DNA from 4 places in the Bacillus sp. Medicinal_06 genome. Region 2 is predicted to be linked to each of the others. Evidence: riboswitches for the same ligand, from Rfam matches in the RefSeq annotation. Region 2 holds a riboswitch; each other region holds the start of a gene.
The links. Region 2 has a riboswitch for lysine ahead of AC1M36_RS13265 (aspartate kinase). Riboswitches for the same ligand answer to the same signal wherever they lie in the genome.

Region 1 (3,977 bases), 270 kb from region 2:
GCATAATCATGAGTGGGTCTTCGTTTTTGATAAATAAATCAGTACCAAATTCAATCGATTGGTTTGTTTTGATCCCGAGTAAATGAAGCAATGTCGGTTTTATATCAATTTGTCCAGATACTTTGGAAATAACTTTTCCTTCTTGACCAGGAACGTGAATAATAAGTGGTACACGTTGCAATTGCATTGAATCAAATGGAGTTATGGATTCCTTACCAAGAAATTGTGCCATAGCCGCATTATGATTTTCAGAAATTCCGTAATGATCTCCATAAATCACAATAATTAAATTATCGTATAATCCCTCTTCTTTTAATCGATTAATAAATAGTTTAAGAGCTTCATCTGTATAGCGAACGGTTGGGAAATAACGATTTAGTACACCGCTCTCAGAATTATACTCATTAATATATTGATCTTCTGGATTTAGAAGAAATGGGAAATGATTTGTTAATGTAATAAATTTTGTATAAAATGGCTTTGGTAAAGATTTCAGTTTTGAAATCGATTGTTCAAAGAACTCTTTATCTTTCAATCCCCAACCGACAGACATTTGTTCTGTTCCGGTATAATCATTTAAGTTAAAGTAGCGATCGTATCCGAGTGCCGGGTACATGATATCCCGATTCCAAAATGCTTTATCATTCGAATGGAAGACAGCGGAATAGTATCCGTATTTTTTTAACTGCTCAGGAGTTGCTGTGTACTCATTGTTTGCATGAGTAAAGAATACAGAGCCACGATCTAATGGATAGAATGAATTTTCTACAATAAATTCGGCATCGGATGTTTTTCCTTGTCCAGTTTGATGATAAAAGTTATCGAAGTAATAACTATCTTTTATAAACTGATTTAAAAATGGAGTAATTTCTTTTCCATTAATTTTTTTGTTGATAACAAAATTTTGTGTTGACTCCATTGAAATTAAAATGACATTTTTCCCTTTTGCAGCCCCAAATAAATTTTTGTCAACTTTATTATCCTTTGAGTTCACGTAGTTCTTGATTTCAGAAAAACCATCTCCGCTTGCAAAAACACGCTCTGCAGAAGATTTAGACTGAAGTGTAATGTCGAATAAATGATAGGTATATAAACCTAGGTTTTTCACAACAGTTTCACGATCAAAAGAGCGTGAGAATAATTGTGGTTTATAAATGACAGAAACAACAATTTGTAATGCTAATAGAGCTGTTATACCACTGAAAAAGGTTCGTTTTTCAGCACGAGATAACGGAGTGTTATCACAAAAACTTGGGAATTTACGTGAAATAAACATTAGAATAATAGCATCTGCAAATAGAAGTAATGTTTTGTACGTAAAGAGTTCTTTAATACTTGTTCCTAGATCGGCCATGTTATTTGTTTGGAATAAAACAGGGAATGTGACAAAGTCATTATAAAATCCATAAAACATCGCGTTTCCAAATAAAATAAATGACAGCAAAAAGCTGATGCCAATAATAATTCGATTTCGATATTTTGATGCTAATAAAGCTAGGCCGAAAAATAAAAGCAATGAAACAATTGGATTAAACAAAAGCATCATTTCTTCGAAGAAGCTATCAATTTTAATATCGAAGGCTAGCTTGTACACAATATATGTTTTAATCCATAATAAAACGACTGCAACAAGTGCAAATCGTAATTTTGGAAACAAATGTTGTAGCATAATATACTCCTCTCCTACTATAAGTGACGGTTCTAGTGATTGTATTTCTAATGATAGAAGTTTCACTTTATATATACGAACTGTCGTTTATCTTTATGTACTATTATACGAAAACAAAACAGAATTGTGGATGGTTTTTATAAGAATTGGTTAGAAAAAGAGAAAACGGAGACAATAACAATATTGCATTTTGATACGGAGGTTATGATGAAAAAGTTATTTTGTTTCATATGTAGTGGTTTTTTATTATTTTCCACCCCTACAGTTTTCGCTGCTCAATATGATGCGCCGTTATTAGAAGATGCTCTGTATTCTGTTTTGTTTCCACAAATAAATACGGCGATTGAAAAGCACTATGGGAAACAAAAACCATATGATTGTCCAAAGATTGTGAGCATGAAAAAAATGTATAGTGGTACATATTTATTTCAAACAGTAATTGAAGTGACAAAATATGAAGCTGGTATAGGTGGAAAAGTACTTCCTCCATTTGAAAAAATAAGAATCACATTTAATAATGATGAGGGAGAATGGATTGTGAAAAAAATAGATATAAAGCGCTTACCGAATGATACGAAATTGAATTGTAAAAAACCAATATAAAAAATTGTTTGACAAATAATTTATTCATTTGGTATTGTTAATACCAATATAAGATATTTGAAAATTAAATAGACTTACCTCATCTACTCTCAAAGGTAGAGGCCGCGATAGGAAAGAGTAAGCTATGGGAGATTTAGTGGAATCTTTGATCATAGATTGAAAGGGACTATTGCCGAAATATAAGAATGACCACCTCATTCATATATTGGTACTACATTGAATAAATGTAGTACTGTCATAAAATTTTATTTTATGGAGAGCTATTTGGAGATGTTGATGCGGTTTCTTATTTGAGAAGATAACAACTCGTTTATTTTTTCATGATACATGATTCCTAATAAGAAACGCGTGTGAACATTGTTCCGCGCGTTTTTTGTTTATCCAAAAGCGTGCTGCAATGAATAGAAGAAGATTGGGGTTATAAGTTTTAGAGGAAATAAGGGAGGAATTCAAATGTATTTACACGGCACAAGCCGAATCAATGACCAAGGACACTTAGAAATTGGAGGATGCGATACAACGCAGCTAGCAAAACAATATGGAACACCGCTTTATGTATACGATGAGGCTGCTATTCGTGAAAAATGTCGCGCATTTCATCGTGCATTCCAGGAAAGTGGGTTCTCTTACCAAGTAGCATATGCAAGTAAGGCGTTCTTGTGCATGGAGATGTGCCGAGTAGCTCGTGAAGAAAATATGTCTTTAGATGTTGTTTCCGGGGGCGAATTATATACTGCTTTACAAGCTGGTTTTCCAGCATCACGTATTCATTTTCATGGTAATAATAAGACGGAAGAAGAGATTATAATGGCGCTGCGAGCAGGTATTGGCTGTTTTGTAGTAGATAATTTCTTGGAAATGGAAATATTACATGACTTAGCAGAGCGGTATGGAAAAATTGTAAATATATTAATTCGAGTTACACCTGGAGTAGAGGCGCATACTCATGAATATATTACAACAGGGCAAGATGATTCGAAATTTGGTTTTGGAGTTTCTACTGGTCAGGCAATGCAGGCGATTCAAGTAGCACTAGAGAAATCAAATTATAACGTGTTAGGTATTCATTCGCATATTGGATCGCAAATTTTTGAAACAGCAGGATTTGTTCGGGCAATTGAAGTATTACGGAACTTTTTAGAAGAAATCAGAAAGCAAACAGGCTATGTAGTAACTGTATTAAATGTTGGTGGAGGATTTGGAATTCGCTACACAGAGTCTGATACACCGCTTACGCTTGAAACGTATGTGCATGCTGTAACGAATGCAGTGAGGGAACAATTTACAAGAAAGAATTATCCACTCCCTGAAATTTGGATTGAACCAGGGCGTAGTATTGTCGGAGATGCAGGAACAACAATTTATACAGTAGGAGCTGTAAAAGATATTCCAGGTATTCGTAAATATGTGTCAGTTGATGGAGGAATGACGGACAACTTAAGACCAGCTTTATATGGAGCACGTTATGAGGCAATGCTTGCCAATAGAGGAAGAGAAAATGCCGAAGAGATTGTATCAATTGCTGGAAAGTGTTGTGAGAGTGGGGATATGCTTATTTGGGATATAGAACTGCCACAAGTTACTTCTGGAGATTTGTTAGCAATCTCTTGTACAGGAGCATATGGATATTCTATGGCGAATAATTACAATCGCATTCGCAGACCGGCTGTAGTATTTGCAAAAGGCGGGGCGTCACAAGTTGTTG
Region 2 (3,977 bases):
AACGTTTTTTGTTGCCAAACAGAAACATCCTATTCCACCTTACAAAGATAGTTCCTTTCGCATCCTTTTCAGCAGTATTATGTATCGTAAACGGTACCTCTTTTCCTCTTTCTGAAAAAAACATGTGAAATTTCGATGCAACTCGTAAAAATATTTTAACAAGAAACGATCCTTCATCAATTTCATCCATTTTCCCTTCACCTATAAAAGGATTGTTTTCCGTAATTGCATAACGTTTTTGTAATTTTGGATGTAGCTGCTGATAAGATTCTCCTAATAATCGTTCATAGATGTTAGTCACGCATTTACCCCTTCCTTTTTCTCTTACAATTTTTCGCTCTTGGTAAATCATCACTGTTCATATAACCAATAACTGATAATCCAATTAATATAAAATTTAAGGTAATAGGGTTAAATGGTTGGATAAAACTCAAGATATTTGTGAATCCTGCTGCAATGGTTAAACCAATTAAAATAATAATGTGTAGCAGCAATAACTTCTGTTTTTGAAATGGCAACAACCATATGATCCCGAATCCTATCTCTAAAAACCCAATTATTTCAAGAGCAAAAATGCTATTTTCGTTCGAACCAATAAGTACAGAAAGCATCCGTACCTCTTCTGGATGATTAAATAATACTTTTGGCACAAGCCCTTGATACACCCATACAAAAGAAAATATAAAACAAATAAACCAATACGTAATCGATTTCCTTATTAGCAAGCTGGGATGAAACCCTTTTTCTAACCATAATTTTAAAGCATCAAAGCTCCATGCTGTCGCCCACCCTAATAGTGGCCGAAATATATATGAATCTATAATTCTCCCTACACCGCCAAACCTCGTATCATAATCATACTGCGTTTCAAAGCAAATATTTTTCCCATTCGGTGTATACTTCCAATAGCCCCTTCCTATTTTTATCAATGAAAGTTTACTGCCTGTCCAAAATTTTAGCGAAGATATCCTTTCTCCTGTTTCCTTTTGTAATTCCCCTACCACTTCTCCTTCACCAGCTATTTCGAGTCCAAAACCAATTTTTGTTTTGTATAAAAAACGTTGTGGTTCATCTTCTTTTCTCTCTAAATATGATATTTCAGTAAACCGCGCATCCCACTCTGCATGTAACATTGGATCTTGCGTATACTTCCATAGTTCCTCCATTGATGTTTCTATTTCTGTTTGAACATAAATCGGTTTCTGTCTCTTCATCCTCTCTCCCTCCAATCCCTCTATATACTAATTTATATGTAAAATATGATTTCATCTATATTTTTCAAATAATTCTTTCATTTTATAAATAGATTTAATTTTCAAAATTTTTATAAAGCACTTGATTTCCTATAATATTTTAATTATTATAAAACAAATGTTACCAAATAACTTCATAAACCAAACACTCTCGCCCAAAACGTGAGATAGAGGTTGCAACGCTTATAAGTATTCTAAAGGAGACACAGAGATGTCGATGAGTTTAGAAAAAAGGAATCGTTGCCGAAATTGATAAATTTCTCTGCATTTATCAATTGGGGCTGTTTTCGAATAGAAACAGAACTGTCATATATACAGACGTGTATGTATGAAGAGCTATCTACAAAAAAGAGATATCATGCTTTATTATGATATTCCTTTTTTGGCGGTTTTTTTATTAGCTCCTTTTTCTGTTTCCTTTTTCCTGTAACAGCACCATCCTCACCTATTTGAGATGGTGTTTTTTGTTTTTCTTTCCGGTAACTACAGGAATATTTAGGGACTTATACATCTCTCTTATATGTTTTTTACGCCTTTCCTGATTAATGAATAAAAATGGACGAAAGAAGGAATTTGTAATGGAAACGATTGTTCAAAAATTCGGTGGTACTTCTGTCGGAAGTATTCAGCGCATTCAACATGTAGCAAATTTAATTATTGAAGAATATGAACGAGGAAACGGCGTTGTTACAGTTGTTTCTGCAATGGGCAAAAGCACAGATGAGCTTGTTGCACTTGCTACGGCTATTACTGAAAATCCAAGTAAACGCGAAATGGACATGCTCCTAACAACTGGCGAACAAGTAACAATTTCCTTATTAACAATGGCATTGCAAGCAAAAGGATATCATGCTATTTCACTAACAGGCTGGCAAGCTGGTATTACAACTGAATCTGTACACGGAAGCGCAAGGATCACTAATATTAACACAGAACGTATTCAATCTTATTTACAAGAAGGAACAATTGTAATCGTTGCTGGCTTCCAAGGATTAAGTGGAGAGAACGAAATTACTACACTTGGCCGCGGTGGTTCTGATACAACTGCTGTCGCATTAGCAGCTGCGCTTAAAGCGAAAAAATGTGATATTTATACAGACGTCACAGGCGTTTACACAACTGATCCACGCGTTGTAAAAGACGCATATAAATTAGATGAAATTTCTTATGATGAAATGTTAGAACTCGCAAATCTTGGAGCTGGTGTACTGCATCCACGTGCTGTTGAATTTGCAAAAAATCATAACGTCGTTTTAGAAGTTCGTTCAAGTATGGAACAAGAAAACGGAACAATTGTAAGGGGAGAATGTAACATGGAACAACAATCAATCGTAAAAGGTATTGCATTTGAAGATAACATCACACGTGTAACAATGAAAGGATTAGAACAAGGATCGCTTTCAACTGTTTTCTCTACATTAGCTAACGCTCATATTAATGTTGATATTATTATTCAAAGCATTACCAATGAAGGTACTGTACACTTATCCTTCTCTATTCATTCGAGTGATTTAAGAGAAACATTAGAAGTATTAGAACAAAATCAAGAAACGCTACATTATGAATCGGTAGAATATGAAAATCACCTAGCTAAAGTGTCTATTGTAGGGTCTGGCATGGTATCTAATCCAGGTGTTGCGGCTAGCATGTTCTCTACACTAAAAGAAGAAAATATTCATATTAAAATGGTAAGTACTTCTGAAATTAAAGTATCTGTTGTCATCGATCGCCTTCATTTAGTAGATGGCGTAGAAGCACTTCACCAATCATTTATGGCAAAAATTGAACCATTGGTACAAATGAATTAATTTGATTATGAAAATAACAACAAGGAATCTCTCTTTGTTGTTATTTTTTTATCTAACAAAATGGTATTATGTTACACTATTACATGTGAAATATTTTCCAAATATCTTTCTAACAGGTTCGAAAAACGTGTAAAGGTGGATTCCATAATGAGAACAGAAAAACTCCTTTTAGTAGATGATGAACAAGGCATATTAGATATGTTAGTACTTACGCTAAAAAAAGAAAACTTCACGCATATAACAACAGCTATCAATGGAGCTGAAACGTTACACCTTATTAAGAGTCGCCCATTCGATATTATCTTACTCGATGTGATGCTACCTGATATTGATGGATTTGAACTATGCAGACAGATTCGAAACTATACAAATACCCCTATTTTATTTGTAACAGCGCGTTCTAGCGATTTAGATAAATTAACAGGACTAGGAATTGGTGGAGATGATTACATAACAAAACCGTTTAATCCTTTAGAAGTCGCTGCCCGAATTAACGTCCAATTACGTAGACAACATATGATACAAGAACAGCGCAATGAAGAAAAATTAAACCTACATTTCGAAGCCTTTTCTCTATATCCTAGCGAAGGATTGCTAACAGTAAACGATAAATCTGTACATTGCACCGCTAAGGAACTAGAATTACTTACTTTCTTATGTACACACCCAAACCGAATTTTTACTGCTGAACAATTGTACGAACAAGTATGGGGACTGACCTCTATAGGTGATGATAAAACAGTCGTCATGCATATTTCTAAATTGCGTAGAAAAATAGAAGAAAACCCTAAATCTCCTACATACATTGTCAATTTGAGAGGAATTGGCTATAAATTTATCCCGCATACGAAGGAGCAACAAAAATGAAAATTGGTTTTAGGTTAGGCTTTCATTTTATTCGTAGTTTATGTATTGG
Region 3 (3,977 bases), on a different contig from region 2:
ACCAAATGGGAACCATTTTGCTTTATAAGGAAGGTCATTTAAATCTTTTCCTTGTGCAATATATGCTTTTCGGAAACGATAGTGACTAATAGCAATTCCGACCCATGCGATAAAGCCAGACATTCCAGAAGCGTTTAATAGCCAAACATATACAACGCCGTCGCCGTATAAAGAAGCTAAGAAAGCAGCACATCCAACTAGAGATGTTGCAATTAAAGCGTTAACGGGTACACCACGACTATTTAGTTTACCTAAAAATTTTGGTGCTTTTCCTTGACGCGCTAAGTCCCAAAGCATACGAGTGCAAGCATACATACCAGAGTTACCAGCCGATAAAACAGCTGTTAAAATAACAGCGTTCATAACAGAAGCTGCAAATGCTACACCTGCTTTTTCAAATACAAGTGTAAATGGACTTACTGTTACATCACTTGCTGCAAGACTTTCAGTTGTATAAGGAATCAATAAACTGATAACAAGAATGGCAAAGATGTAGAATAGTAGAATACGCCAAAAGATAGAACGAATTGCTTTTGGAATACTACGTTCTGGATCAGCCGTTTCACCAGCAGCTACACCTAATAATTCAGTTCCTTGGAATGAGAAACCAGCAGCCATAAATACACCGATGATTGCCATGATACCGCCGTTAAATGGTGCATCCGCAACAGTAAAGTTTTTAAATCCAACAGGTTCGCCGCCCATAATGCCGAAAATCATCATAAATCCAACAATTAAAAAGATAATAACAGTTGCTACTTTAATAAGAGCGAACCAATACTCTGCTTCACCAAACCCTTTAACAGATAAATAATTAAAAAGAAATATAATAGCTAAACAAAGACCACTCCAAATTAAAGAAGGGGTATTTGGAAACCAAAATTTCATAATTAATGTAACTGCTGCTAGTTCAGCTGCAACAGTAATTGCCCAGTTATACCAATAATTCCAGCCGAGTGCAAAGCCAAGTGATGGATCGACAAATTTTGTTGCGTATGTGCTAAATGAGCCCGTGACAGGCATATACGCTGCTAATTCAGCTAAGCTTGTCATTAAAAAGTAAACCATAATTCCGATTGCCGCATAGGCTAAGAGAGCTCCGCCAGGTCCTGCTGTGTGAATGACACCACCACTAGCAAGAAAGAGTCCGGTACCAATTGTACCGCCGAGAGAAATCATTGTAAGGTGGCGAGATTTTAACCCACGCCTTAGTTCGCCTTTTCCTTGTGTAGATTGAGTTTTAGAGGTAGCTTGATTCGCCATGCTATTCATGTTCAACACTCCTTTTCTTATAAGATTAGGAAGGAACGGGGAAGAAAAATACAAAAAACCGCCAAAGGAATTTGGCGGAACGTTTCACAAATAACCACCCCATCATACCCTTCCGTTAAGATAGCACCCCACGTTTACACGGTATTTTGTAAACGTGACAGTTCTGTTCCTATTCGGAGACAGCCCCAGCCTATATTTCCAGAGAAGAAATACAAACTTCGGCAGCATTTCCTTTAAAGCGGAGTCATTGACATTCTCTGTGTCTCATCCGTTTTACTAATAAATGCCGCAACCTCTACCTCATCGGATTGATGAGGATTTGTTCATTGCTATGATTTTTAATATATGGCAATTGTAATTAGTTTCTGAAAATATTGCAAGGAATTTTTGTAGGAAATTATCAAAAATAATCGGTTATTGTATGGGAAACGTTTTCAAAATTCCACCCGAACCTACTGAAATATGTAAAAAATGATAAAAAAATTGTTATACAAATGTTTCGCAAAAAGATAGGGAAAATCCTCTAAAATTAAAAGAAAATTCAGAAAAGTAAATTCGACATTGTTTATGTAAACATAGTTATGAATGAATGCATGAAGTTTGTAAGTGGAAAAGAGAGGTACGACAATTGTAAATGAATAAATTTGAAGTGAGGAATTAAAAAGGTAAGCAAACACATCATTTGCTTACCTCCATACTCCACAACTCGTTCTGATTTAAGGCAAAACACGTTTTTGACCAGTCGTATATCCAACATTTTGTTTTGCAGATACGGAATGATTCCGAACTGAAATGAAAAGTGCAATAATAACGATAAGACCAACTGCAACATAGGAAAGGTTAATAATTGTTGGATCTACTTTAAATGATGTAAGCAGCGTCCGGATATTTGTAAAAATAATGAGCCCGCCAACGAGTACACCAAGTAAATGGGAAGGAACAATTCGTACTAACCATGCAGCAATTGGAGCTGCCAAAATGCCACCTAACATAAGAGCAAATACCCAAACCCAGCTCACTTGTTCCCATCCTAATGAAATGAAAAATCCAATTGTTGCGGCTAATGATACCGGAAATTCACTTGTATCAACAGAACCGATTACTTTGCGTGCTTCATTTCCTCGTGCCAGTAGTACTGGTGTAGTGATAGGACCCCAGCCACCGCCGCCAGTTGAATCAACAAACCCAGCGAATAATCCAAGTGGGATAAGTTGTTTACCAGACATACGTTTACTTGATTTCACAATTTGTTTTTGAATAATAAATCGCAATAAAATGTAGACGCCTAACGTAAATAAAAAGAGTGAAATGTACGGTTTAATTAAATCGCCTGGTAAGTTACTTAAAAAACATGCACCGACAAAAGCGCCAATTGCACCAGGCAATGTTAGTCTGGAAACAGTATATTTATCAACGTTTCCAAATCGAATATGAGATACACCAGAAGCTGCAGTTGTAACAACTTCCGCTAAATGTACGGAAGCGGAAGCGACAGCAGGTGCGATTCCAAACATTAATAATAATGAGGAAGATGTTACCCCATACGCCATCCCAAGTGCTCCGTCAATCAGTTGAGCAAAAAAACCAATAATAGCAAAGACAATTAATTTCTGCATGTATAATCCCCCTGTAATAATAAATAAAAAGGCTCTTTTCTCGAGTGAGAAAAGAGCCTTTGGTTTTTCCAATCAGCTTAACATTTAGTTTTTATTATTATAATGCATATTAATCTGATAAAGCAACTGGGTTTTTAAAGTTTTTTAAATTGATTGAAATGACAGAACAGTTATATAATAAAAAGATGTAGATAAAGGGAGGGAAAATCATGTTAGCATTTGATCATCTCGTTCATGCTGTTGGGTGCACACCAAAAGAAGCAGAAGGGAAAATGAAGGAACTTGGATTTCATACCGTGCAAGGCGGGGAACATACGAACTGGGGAACGTGGAATAGTTTATGTTATTTTGATTTATCTTATATTGAATTTTTAGCGGTGCAACATGAAGATAAAGCGAAGAAAGCGGATAATCCACTTGTTCAAGAGACTGTTGAGAAATTGCAACATGGAGAAGGAATGCTCCAAATTGCCCTTCGTACAAATCATATTGAAGAATTAGCTGTAAAGCTTATGGAAAAAGGGTTGCAAGTGAAAGGACCATTCGAAGGAAAGCGAATGAGAAACGACGGACATCTTATAGAATGGAAAATGTTATTTGTAAAGCAGGAAGAGAGTAGACCGAAATTACCTTTCTTTATACAGTGGGAAGAAGTTGATGAGGACAGAAGGAGAGACTTACAAGAAGTAGGTGTCATTGCCCCGCATCGCAATGGTGTAAAAGAAATTCAGACCATATACTATGCTGTGAAAAGTGTACGTGAAACAGTAGAAAGATGGAAAGAGATCCTTGAGGTACAAGTGACTTCACCAGAAAAACATAAAGAATGGAATGCACTTTGTCAAAGCATCGTACTAAAAAATGTAAACATCCAATTTTGTGAACCGATCGATGAAGGATTTGTGCGAGAACAGTTAGTACAACATGGGGAGTGTCCTTTTGCTGTTGAATTACAAGGAGCAAATAAGCAGAAGAGTAAAAAGCAAGTGCTAGACAGTTCATACGTATATTAATCGGGGGAATCAATGTGCAAGAAGTATTAAGGGAATTAGAAAAACAATTAAATTGGCCTCGCGCAGTAAAATGTAC
Region 4 (3,977 bases), on a different contig from region 2:
AGCATGTAAAGAATCAGTGCATTGCAAGCGAATCGAATCATAAACCAGATGTGGCCGTTATCGTGATCGCGCCAGATCCAATTGATATATAGGTTCCAACCTTTTAGTAACATTAAAATGAAAAAGATCGTACATAAAAATGGAACGGTTGTCTGTAATGTTTGCATTGCCAGTGGTGTAATGATTAGAAACGTGAATAGCAATGGAAATAGCTGCATGACATAGTTATAGAGAAGAGATTTTTTGAAATAAGATGTTAATTTCTCTTCAAGTGCCAGTAAATAGATAGCATCGGGCTTTTGGATAAACGTGCGGATTTTACATCTCGTTATCATGATTGTAAGCACAGTTATAATGATTAATAATGCGATTCCTTTAGAAGGATAGGTTTTTAAAAACTTGGCGTAATAATACGCACCGATACATGAGATAAAGATGAAGCTATATAATAAACCACTAATCATCCGGAAAAAATACATCATGCTGTTTTGAAGATGTTTTTGAAAACGATCGTTCCACAGTGTTTCAATTGACATGTTTTTCACCTCTATCATCTATTATAAAGGTTTCTTTCGTGCATCAAAATAAAAAACGAACAAATTGCTTTAAGCAACTTGTTCGTTTTTATTTTTTTTATTTCGTTTCTGATCACGATTCATTAATGGGTAAAAGGCAAAGCCAATTACGAATAAGCCAATTCCAAGAAGGAATGTTTTTATATCTGAGGAGCCAGTTTTAATAACCCATAGTGCATAGCAAAGCGCAATGACTGCGACGATACCATCCATAATTCGTGAACCCATTTCATTTTTATATGTTTCACCAGTTACGACCAGTTTTAATTGGAAGATCGGTGAAACGAGATAAGGGATTAAGTAAGCTAAAGTTGAGACGGTAATAACGAATGTATAAGCTTCAGCAATTGTCCCTGATAATGTTGAGAATAGGAAGACTTGCGACATAATATTTGTCAGTCTTAATGAATAAATCGGACTTCCTTTTTTGTTTGTTTTTGCAAAGAAGGAAGGGAAGAAGCCTTCTTTTGCTGCTTGATACGGCACTTCTGAGCTTAATAAAATCCAGCCTAAGATCGAGCCGAATAGGGAAGTAAGAGCAAGGAGCGCCATTAGTTTTCCGCCGCCATGACCCATTGCAGCATTTAATGCGTCAGCTAATGGACGTTCAGACGCTTGTAGTTTATCCATATGAAGAACACCCATTGTTAAAATGGTAATTCCTAAATAAATGGCAACAGTTATTAATAAGCCAGCAACAGTTGCATGTTTTACCGTTTTTGGAGATTTCGCACGGTTTGACAAAAGAACAGCTGATTCAATACCGATAAATGCCCAAAGTGTTGTAAGTGCAGCTAAATTTACTTGTGAAAGCAGTCCGTGTGACACGCCTTCTTTATCAATCACTGGTGTGTACCATTGTCCAAATTTTGAAGCTTGAAATGCAAACAAAGTAACAACGATGAAGAGAAGGAATCCTGTTACCTTCGTTGTTGTCGCTAAAAAGTTTAATTTCCCAGCTCCGTTTACACCGTTTGTTAAAATCATATGTGTTCCCCATAATAAGAAAGAACAGATGGAGAATGTAATGAGCTTTCCAACTTCCACATCGAAAGTACCAATTGAAAATAAGAGACGTGTATCTTTCATAATCGGGAAGAAGAGTGATAAATAACCTGCAAAAGATGTAATAATAGCAACATTACTTGCCCAGTTTGCGACCCAGTAGCCCCAAACCATGCTGAATCCAGCCATTTTTTTCTTTTTTGGTGATGAAAATAAGGCATATGCGTGACTTTGTGGTCCTGTTGTTAAATCAGGACGACGAATTGCTAAATTACCGAAAACAAGAGCTAGCATTAAAACACCGAACCCTGTTGTTAACCAAGCTAAAGTAACACCGAGAGGGCTTGCTGTTTGTGCTAATGTACTTGGCACCATGAAAATACCAGCGCCAACCATATTGCCGACAACAAATGCTGTCAGTACCCAAAAGCCCCATTTTTTCTGTTGCATAAAAAATACCTCCAAAGTTAGTATAACCAAGTCAAGCGAGGAGATATGTATGTCTTCCAAAAAGGGAAGTAAGGTAAGCTTCATACAAAACAAAAAAAGCACGTGTCATTGTCGCTACGTGCTTTCTATCTTATAGGAAACCCACGACATACCTCTCGATAGCTCTCCACAAACAAATTGTTTGTGACAGTTCTGCACTTATTAAGTAGCAGACCCAGCAAGAATGCATGGTGGCCATTTCTTACTTCGGCAACCATTCCTTTCCCATTCGTTCATCGATGCCACTACATCTCCCGAAATGATACTCTTAATGACTGCAACCTCTACCTCACCGAGATACGAATGAGGATTTATGTATTAAATTTACGTATTTAAGGGTAACAAATGAATTTTTATACGTCAATGGATATAGTAATAGTCAGACTATGGCGAAGACTTTGTTATTATTAGAAGAGGGAGCTTTTTCGAAATAGGTTCTTTTGAAAAAGCTTGTCGATAGTTGTGTTAAATTTATGAAGTGTAATGTTTAAATATTATTTTATAAAGAAGAACGGAGGTGTGATATGACGTTAATTTGTTTGGAGGGTGCAAGTGGTATTGGTAAAACGGCAACGTGTAGAAATATTGCGGAATTGTACAATGCTTATGTGATTCCAGAAGTGAATTTCTTATTTCAGCGCCCTAATCCTGAACTGGAAAATTGGTATCTCGAAAGGCAAGTTGAAAGATGGCAAATCGCACAAGAAAAACTAAAATCGTATGATGTAGTTCTATTTGATGGAGATATTTTTCAGCCCATTTGGTATAACTGGATTTATCAGGGGGAATTCCCACAAACTTTACCGTTTTTGAAAGAGTTTTATGTAAATCAAATGAAACGAAAACATATAGGATTTCCGGATGTCTACATTCATCTTTCTACAAGCGAAACAGAATTAAGAAAAAGGAAAGAAAATGATACTACCCGAAGACGAAGTAACTTCGAAAAACATCTAAGTCTTATAGAACCACAAAAGCAGTATTTTCAATATATGCATACTGTTTCTCCTAATGTAGTCCATTTTGTAGATGCAGTTAGTATTGTAGAGAATATAAAAAGTATTTTTGAGATTGTGTCTAATTTGAATAAAGAAAAGCATAATAATGATTCTGTAACTGTATTTGAGAATGTAATGGATTGGTTAATGAACAGTGATCCTAAAGCATGTGAGATAAGTGAATAGGGGAATGAAAGAATATATATCACTTGATTTTCTAACATATATATCCACTCGCTTTCTCTTTTTGTTCTCACCTGGCATGGGACCCAAAAAGACACTGACCGCCTCTATCTATGGCCGGACGCTCTCTTCCCACCTAAAAAGAATGGTTTTTTCCCGGTTTTTCAATTTGTATTTATCCCGCATTAACGGGCAGTAAGACCCCCACCTCAAGATTCAGAGGGAAACGAGGAAGATAGGTGGGGGATCAACTGCCCGTAAAAGCCCGATTGGTGAGGGCTGATAATCAGTGGGGGATGAAGAAAAGCCCCACTGATTAAAGTTTCACTTTATATAAAAAGAAGCTAATCTACAGCCGTAGATTAGCTTCTAAAATGTTACATTAAGTTTAATACAGTTACTTTTTCACGTGTCATAGACTCAAGGCTCTTACGAATACCTTGTGCTCCCATACCAGAACCTTTTACGCCGATGAATGGGAAGTGGTCAGGGCCACGCTCTGTACGTCCGTTAATTTGAACAGAACCAGTGACGATTTTGTTTGCAATTGCAAATGCTTTATTAATGTCTTTTGTGAAGACACTTGCTTGTAAGCCGAAATCTGATTTGTTCGCAATTTCAATTGCCTGCTCATCAGAAGAAACGCGGATGATTGGAAGGATTGGACCGAATGGCTCTTCCCAAGCAACTTTCATATCTTCTGTTACATTGTCAATTAATGTTGGGT

Region 1: it holds a riboswitch for lysine, as region 2 does, so the genes downstream of both, lysA (diaminopimelate decarboxylase) here and AC1M36_RS13265 (aspartate kinase) in region 2, are expected to answer to the same signal.
Region 3: it holds a riboswitch for lysine, as region 2 does, so the genes downstream of both, AC1M36_RS01605 (amino acid permease) here and AC1M36_RS13265 (aspartate kinase) in region 2, are expected to answer to the same signal.
Region 4: it holds a riboswitch for lysine, as region 2 does, so the genes downstream of both, AC1M36_RS10825 (amino acid permease) here and AC1M36_RS13265 (aspartate kinase) in region 2, are expected to answer to the same signal.

The regions. Positions count from the first base shown of each region.
Region 1 is NZ_JBWYHD010000005.1:341,600-345,576, reverse strand. It holds gene AC1M36_RS14690 (LTA synthase family protein) at 1-1,669, opposite strand, end outside; gene AC1M36_RS14685 (DUF3888 domain-containing protein) at 1,877-2,272, shown strand; lysine riboswitch at 2,361-2,543, shown strand; gene lysA (diaminopimelate decarboxylase) at 2,726-3,977, shown strand, end outside.
Region 2 is NZ_JBWYHD010000005.1:73,055-77,031, forward strand. It holds gene AC1M36_RS13255 (DUF4166 domain-containing protein) at 1-301, opposite strand, end outside; gene AC1M36_RS13260 (DoxX-like family protein) at 306-1,214, opposite strand; lysine riboswitch at 1,414-1,600, shown strand; gene AC1M36_RS13265 (aspartate kinase) at 1,832-3,061, shown strand; gene AC1M36_RS13270 (response regulator transcription factor) at 3,209-3,928, shown strand; gene AC1M36_RS13275 (sensor histidine kinase) at 3,925-3,977, shown strand, end outside.
Region 3 is NZ_JBWYHD010000001.1:297,177-301,153, reverse strand. It holds gene AC1M36_RS01605 (amino acid permease) at 1-1,272, opposite strand, end outside; lysine riboswitch at 1,386-1,578, opposite strand; gene AC1M36_RS01600 (sulfite exporter TauE/SafE family protein) at 1,989-2,888, opposite strand; gene AC1M36_RS01595 (VOC family protein) at 3,098-3,901, shown strand; gene AC1M36_RS01590 (aminoglycoside phosphotransferase family protein) at 3,916-3,977, shown strand, end outside.
Region 4 is NZ_JBWYHD010000004.1:104,073-108,049, forward strand. It holds gene AC1M36_RS10820 (ABC transporter permease) at 1-536, opposite strand, end outside; gene AC1M36_RS10825 (amino acid permease) at 606-2,030, opposite strand; lysine riboswitch at 2,182-2,364, opposite strand; gene AC1M36_RS10830 (AAA family ATPase) at 2,594-3,253, shown strand; gene gapN (NADP-dependent glyceraldehyde-3-phosphate dehydrogenase) at 3,628-3,977, opposite strand, start outside.